One region of the Exiguobacterium sp. CH10 genome, then DNA from elsewhere that is predicted to be linked to it. Evidence: riboswitches for the same ligand, from Rfam matches in the RefSeq annotation. Region 1 holds a riboswitch; the other holds the start of a gene.
The links. Region 1 has a riboswitch for FMN ahead of ribD (bifunctional diaminohydroxyphosphoribosylaminopyrimidine deaminase/5-amino-6-(5-phosphoribosylamino)uracil reductase RibD). Riboswitches for the same ligand answer to the same signal wherever they lie in the genome.
Positions count from the first base shown of each region.

Region 1 (3,394 bases):
CGACTGTCCGACTAGTTTTTCCATATATTTTGCCAACAAGTCACATTCCAAATTGACGGTGTCACCGACGTGCTTCGACCCGAGAACGGTCTCACTATACGTGTGCGGAATCAACGACAGCGTAAATCCACGTTCGGATACGTCGAATACGGTCAGACTCGTTCCGTCCACCGAAATCGAGCCTTTTGGCACGATGTATGGGAGAAGCGAAGGGTCGCATTGAATGTCGACATATACGGCATTTGCGAGTGGACGCTTCTTGGTGATGCGCCCGACGCCGTCAACATGTCCGGACACGAAATGCCCGCCGAATCGTCCGTTCGCCGGCATCGCTCGCTCGAGATTGACGCGTGTTCCTGGTTTCACGCCATCTAGGCTGGATGCTTTCAGTGTCTCTGGCATCACATCAACGGCGAATGTCGACGCATCAAATGTTGTGACCGTCAAACAAATCCCATTTACCGAAATGCTGTCGCCGATTTTTACGTCATCGAGCACCTTCGCTCCCGATAGGACGAGTCGTAAGGACCGACCGTTTCGTTTCACCGATTTGACCGAACCGATTTCTTCTACGATTCCTGTAAACATCAGAGCGCCCCCTTTCGAAGGACGACTTTCAAATCAAGTCCAATCGTCTCGACCTGATTAATCTCAAAACGAGAAATCGCATCCAGCGAGCCTTCCTGTTGTGAACGGTAGACACTATTTTTTCCGCCGAACACGCGCGGTGATTGATAGGCGACCCATTCATCTACGTACCCTCCGTCAAGAAGGGACGTGACAAGTGTCGGTCCCGCCTCGATCAATAAACGTCCAACCCCGTTCGCGTAAAGTGTCTCGAGCACGTTTCCGAGCGACGTATAATCGAATAACTCGATTCCCATGGCACGAACCTGTTCCCGTTTCTCTCTGTCGTCTGACGAAGTGAACAAGAGCACTGGGACGTCTTCGGCCGTTCGTGCAAGCGTGCTTGCGAGTGGCAAGCGAAGGTCACGGTCGAGGACGACTCGCTTCGGTTGACGTGTCTCACGGTCTAATCGAACAGTCAGTGCCGGGTCATCCGCAAGCACCGTTCCGATCCCCGTTAAAATCGCATCAGTTTTGGCGCGTAGTTCATGGACGTCACGACGGGCTTCCGGACTTGTCACCCATTGACTCTCACCAGAATCCAAGGAAACTTTTCCATCGAGACTCGTCGCCGTCTTTAAGATGACGTATGGTCGCTTCGTCTCAAGCGCTCGTAAGAACGCTGGATTTAGTGCCCGTGCCTCCTCTTCAAGTAACCCGACTTCCACCTCGACGCCAGCCGATTTGAGACGCATGATCCCTTTCCCGGCAACGAGTGGGTTCGGGTCTTTCATGGCGATGACGACTCGTTTGACTCCGGATTCAACAATCAAGTCGGCACACGGTGGTGTCTTCCCGTGATGCGAGCACGGCTCAAGCGTGACGTAAAGTGTCGCCCCATACGCTGCCGCACCTGCCATCTTGATTGCGTGAACCTCGGCATGCGGTTCGCCCGCCTTGAGATGGGCACCTAGCCCGACGACGCGACCGTATTTGACGAGAACGGCGCCGACGAGCGGGTTCACACCCGTCTGTCCGTCGGCAGATTTCGCCAATTGGATGGCTTGTTGCATGTACTGTTTCATCGTTCTCCCTCCTTTTTTCCGTACAAACAAAAGACCCTAAGGAACGGTCCTTAGGGTCTTGGTGGGAGGGTTTCGTCGTTTTTGGGCAAGCCAAATAAACGTTTTCTTTACAGAAAAGCGTACGACGAATTACAGGTCATGTGGACCTGTTTTTTTGTTCCTTCTCCCATCCAGACTATACTGTCGGCTCTAGAGTCTCACTAGATCCACCGTTCGCACACGTGCGCCCGGGTCACGGACTTAGGGCATGGCCCATCACCGCCGGTTGGGAATTTCACCCGACCCCGAAGGAATATTTGTTTGTACAGATTTACTGTATCGCAATTGTTTTTATTTCGCAAAACAAAAAACGCTACCCGTGAGAGTAGCGCCTCGATTATGCGAGAAAGAGGACGACAAGAAGCCCGACAATCCAGCAATAATATGAGAAATACTTTAATTCGCCTTTTGCCATGATGTGCTGGAACCACTTCAACGAAATTGCAGTCAACGCATAAGAAGCGATGAACGCCAAGATGAGCGGACCGAACAAGTCACGTGTTTCTGGGTTCGTAAATAACGCCGGACCGTCCAAAATCATCGTTCCGAGACTGATTGGAATGAACAAGAAGAATGAAAAGCGAAGTGCTGATTCCTGCTTGATCCCGAGTAACATCGCCATGACGATGGTTGCTCCAGAGCGACTGATCCCTGGGATGAGCGCCACCGCTTGGGCGAGTCCAATCAAGACGGCGTCACGTAACGTGATCCCGCCGTCCCCTTTATTCCCGCGCATGTTTCGAATGAACCAAAGCGCGAGACCTGTGATGATGAGCGTGTAGCCGACCGTCGCGACGCCACCGAGTACTTCTCCAATCCAATCACCAAAAATGACACCGAGCACACCGGCCGGAACCGTTGCGACGAGCAGCAATCCAATAAACTTCACATCGACCATCGTCTCATCTGACCGATCTTTTTTGAATAGGAACGTCCACAAACTGACGATGAGGCGGACGATATCTTTACGATAGACCGTTAAGACCGCGAGGAGCGAAGCAAAATTTACGAAAACTTCAAATGACAATCCCGGCAAGTCGATGTTAAATAACTCTTGGAAGATAACAAGATGTCCACTCGATGAAATCGGGATCGGCTCCGTGAATCCCTGGATTAATCCGAGCAACGTATAAAATAACCAAACTGTCATAATGGTAATCCTCTTTTCTGTTTTTCACTCAATGCGCCTATTTTAGCAGAATTGGACTTTCGTTGACCAGCTGTTAAAAATTTTTTGATGTAATTTCAATATTCGATTGATTAGTCTGAAAATTAAATTTATTATAGAAGGGTACTCATCTGGAGCGAAGGCGATGACCCCATTTCTCCAGTTGGGTACTTTTTTATAAAAATATGACATTTTTGGTTGATTAAAACTTTTTGTTTACATTTATCTCGAAATTCGATTTAATTTGTAATAGAACTGTTACCATTTTTTGAAATGTTTATCTGTGACTTTAGACCTATCCAATTCTTAGAAATTGTTTGATATTTTTCAAAATCACGTTAATAAATCCGAAAAACCATCCGATAGTATGATTGTAGGAGCATTTTTTTCATCTTTGTCGGTTCAGAATTGAGTCCACGGAAGGAGGAACCATCATTGAGTCAAACGCTAACCACTAAATCCCATCACCTGTCCACCGAACAGCAGAGGATGATCCATTGCATCCGCCTTCTCGGGGACTTGTTGAAGGAACGTC
Region 1 covers NZ_JACSKO010000001.1:749,080-752,473, forward strand. Annotated here, with positions in the region: gene ribE (riboflavin synthase) at 1-588, opposite strand, end outside; gene ribD (bifunctional diaminohydroxyphosphoribosylaminopyrimidine deaminase/5-amino-6-(5-phosphoribosylamino)uracil reductase RibD) at 588-1,652, opposite strand; FMN riboswitch at 1,807-1,948, opposite strand; gene KNP04_RS03900 (undecaprenyl-diphosphate phosphatase) at 2,029-2,841, opposite strand; gene KNP04_RS03905 (homing endonuclease associated repeat-containing protein) at 3,295-3,394, shown strand, end outside.

Region 2 (3,394 bases), 200 kb from region 1:
TCCGAATCATATGGGGACGACTCCCCATCTTTTATGATATGGACAGGTTTTCCGACATGTTGCCCGATTCGCTCCATTAAAGCACCCATGGAGATGAGACCGTCACTCGCAGCGTTGAAGGGTCCAGTCACGTTCGCACGTCCCACCCATTCTAAAAATGCTGCTGCTTCCGCGCTCGAGATGAAGCCCATTTTCGCTTCTGGACGATGCAACACAATCGGTTCCTCGTTGCGAATCGCGTCCACATAAAACTTGAGTCGATCTGTATAATCATCTGGTCCGAGGACAATCGGTAAGCGTACGGTCGCAACTGGGAACGAAGCTCGGTGGAAGAAGAACGACTCTGCCTCTCGCTTCCCTTGTCCGTAGTCATGCTCGGCTTCTAGATGATATTCATAATGGAGCGGATTAAAGTCACTCTCTTTTAAATCAGGTCCCGGCGCGTATACCGACATTGTAGACGTCAGGACATACTTTCCGACTTTGTCCATAAACGCATCCGAGGCGATTTTTGCCTGATACGGGGTAAAGCAAATATTGTCGTAGACGAGGTCATACCGTTCTCGTGCCAAGTCTTTCATCGTCGCGACCGATTGTCGGTCTCCTTTAATGGACCGTATCCCTTCGGCTTCTGGTACTTGCAACTGTCCCCTCGTCACAATCGTCACATCGTCCCCCGCCTCCGCGAGTCGTAAGGCAAGTCGTTTCCCGAAATAGCGCGATCCTCCAAAAATCAATACTTTCCTCATCAGCCTAGCCCCCTTCAATACGATTCTCTTCCCTACATTCCCTTTCCCCGACGTTCCGTAACTGGTCGAATCGCACAAAAAAAAGACTATGGCGCTCCATAGTCTAAAATAATTAACATTCTCCTGGTGTCCCGGCGTTCGTCGCCGTCCGGAAACTCGAACCACAACCGCATGTAGCAATGGCATTCGGGTTTTTAATCGTGAATCCCCCACCGAGCATCGATTGCTTGTAGTCAATCTCAAGCCCATCGACGACACCGTGATCGACTTCCGCAACGATGACGCGGACGCCGTGATGGTCGAATTGAATATCTTTATCCGTCTTTTCCTCATCAAAGCCCATTCCATATGAAAGTCCTGTACATCCGCCACCTTGGACCTTCACTCGCAAATATTGTGCATCCGGGCGTTCGGTCTGTTTCATCATCTCTTGTACTTGAAGTGCTGCTGATTCTGTCAAATGAATCATCTGAACTCCTCCTCATTTTATCTTCAATTCAAGTCAATTGACTTGTAGTTTTGTGCATTATCTTGTATAACTAAACTGTAACAAAAAAAATTAAATCGTTCCATCTTCGGGGCAGGGTGAAATTCCCGACCGGCGGTATTGAAGAATTTATTCTTCTCAGCCCGTGAGCGAGCAAGGCGTTGCTTGCTGATTTCGTGAGATTCGAAAGCCGACAGTACAGTCTGGATGGGAGAAGATGGCGGCATCCGACCGATATCCGGATGTTTTCTTTGACGTGGACTTTTCCACCTCGGAAAACATCTATTTCGTATGCGCGTAAACTCTCCCGATTGTCTTCATTGCAATCGGGTTTTTATATGCGACGGATGCCATTCATCGAGGAGCGACCTAAAGGAGAGATTCTGATGAAAACTACGCGCAACAAACGATTGACAACTATGGTGACTTTGGCGATGCTCGGGACGATTTCGTTCGTACTCATGCTATTCAACTTCCCGCTCCCATTTTTACCGCCATTCCTCAAAGTGGATTTCAGTGACATTCCTGCACTCATTGCTGGGATCGTCTTTTCTCCACTCGCAGGTGTCGTGGTCGTCGGATTGAAAAACGTCTTGTACTATGTCTTTAACGGTGGCGGTGTCCCGGTCGGAGAAGTCGCAAACTTCTTCGCAGGTGTCGCATTCATGTATCCGGTCGCATGGTTCTACCACAAACGGAAGACGAACAAAGCACTCGCTTCTGGACTACTCGCCGGTACAATCACGATGGCACTCAGCCTCGCCATTTTAAACTATCTCGTCATCTTGCCAGCCTATGCCTTCTTCTTCGGAATGGCAGACATGGCCGACCCGGCCGTGAAGACGGACCTCGTCCTTTACGGGATCTTACCGTTCAACTTGATTAAAGCGATCTTGATCAGTGCGCTCTTCGTCCCACTCTTCTTGAAATTGAAGCCGTGGATCGAACGTCAGCGCGTACAACTTCAAGCATAATCGATATACGAGCATCTAGGCGTTGCCTAGGTGCTTTTTTCAATCCGATGGATCAGGAGGAGTTTGAATAATGAAACATGAACAGGATTTGATTGATTTCTTACAACAAGATGCAGAACTTATGAACCTTCTTCGCACCGTTGCTACCCTTCATCTGCCCGACTGGTGGATTTGCGCGGGCTATATTCGCGCAAAAATATGGGACCATCTTCATGGATACGATGCACCGACCCAAACGGACGACGTCGATGTGATTTATTTCGACCCTACTCAGTCAGAAGAATCCATCGAAAAAGAATTAGAACAGGTGTTGAATCAACTCGACCCGAGCGTACCTTGGTCTGTAAAAAACCAAGCGAGGATGCATCATGTGAACCATTTGCCACCATATACGTCATCGGTCGATGCGCTAGCGCACTTCCCCGAGACGGTGACCGCAATCGGGGTACGTCTCAATGTAGACGGTGAGCTCATTCTCTCAGCACCCTATGGCGTTCAAGACCTTCTCACACTACAAGCTAGACCTACACCATATTTTGAAACAAGCACCTCAAAACATCCAATCTACTTGAAACGAATGGCTCAAAAAAATTGGCCAGCTCAATGGCCGAACGTCAAATTGTATACATCATCCCTACACTAAAAAACGCGACCACCGAAGTGATCGCGTTTTCTTATACTAATTAGAGAAGAAGTCCAGCCAATGTAGCTGACATCAAGTTTGCAAGCGTACCTGCGAGAATTGCGAGGACACCCATACGCGCGATGTCACCACGACGGTTTGGTGCCATACCACCAAGACCACCGAGAAGGATCGCGAGTGATGAAATGTTGGCGAAACCACAAAGTGCGAATGCAATCATTGCTTCTGTACGAGCTGACAAATCACCAGAACCGATGATTGGTGCAAACTCAGAGAAGGCAACGAATTCGTTCAAGACTAGTTTTTGACCGAGGAAGCTACCAAATTGTACTGCATCTGCCCACGGAACACCGATAACGAATGCAAATGGCGCGAACACATAACCAAGAATCAATTCGAGTGACAAGCTATCAAATCCGAAGAGTCCGCCTACTGAACCAAGGATCAAGTTGACGAGCGCAATCAATGAAACGAACGCGAGAAGCATTGCACCGACGTTCAAAGCAAGGAAGAGACCGTCAGAAGCACCACGTGCCGCTGC
Region 2 covers NZ_JACSKO010000001.1:545,174-548,567, forward strand. Annotated here, with positions in the region: gene KNP04_RS02815 (NAD-dependent epimerase/dehydratase family protein) at 1-749, opposite strand, end outside; gene KNP04_RS02820 (HesB/IscA family protein) at 862-1,218, opposite strand; FMN riboswitch at 1,317-1,459, shown strand; gene KNP04_RS02825 (ECF transporter S component) at 1,623-2,210, shown strand; gene KNP04_RS02830 (nucleotidyltransferase family protein) at 2,281-2,853, shown strand; gene KNP04_RS02835 (NupC/NupG family nucleoside CNT transporter) at 2,894-3,394, opposite strand, start outside.
Region 2: linked by a shared signal. The riboswitch ahead of KNP04_RS02825 (ECF transporter S component) and the one ahead of ribD (bifunctional diaminohydroxyphosphoribosylaminopyrimidine deaminase/5-amino-6-(5-phosphoribosylamino)uracil reductase RibD) in region 1 are both predicted to bind FMN.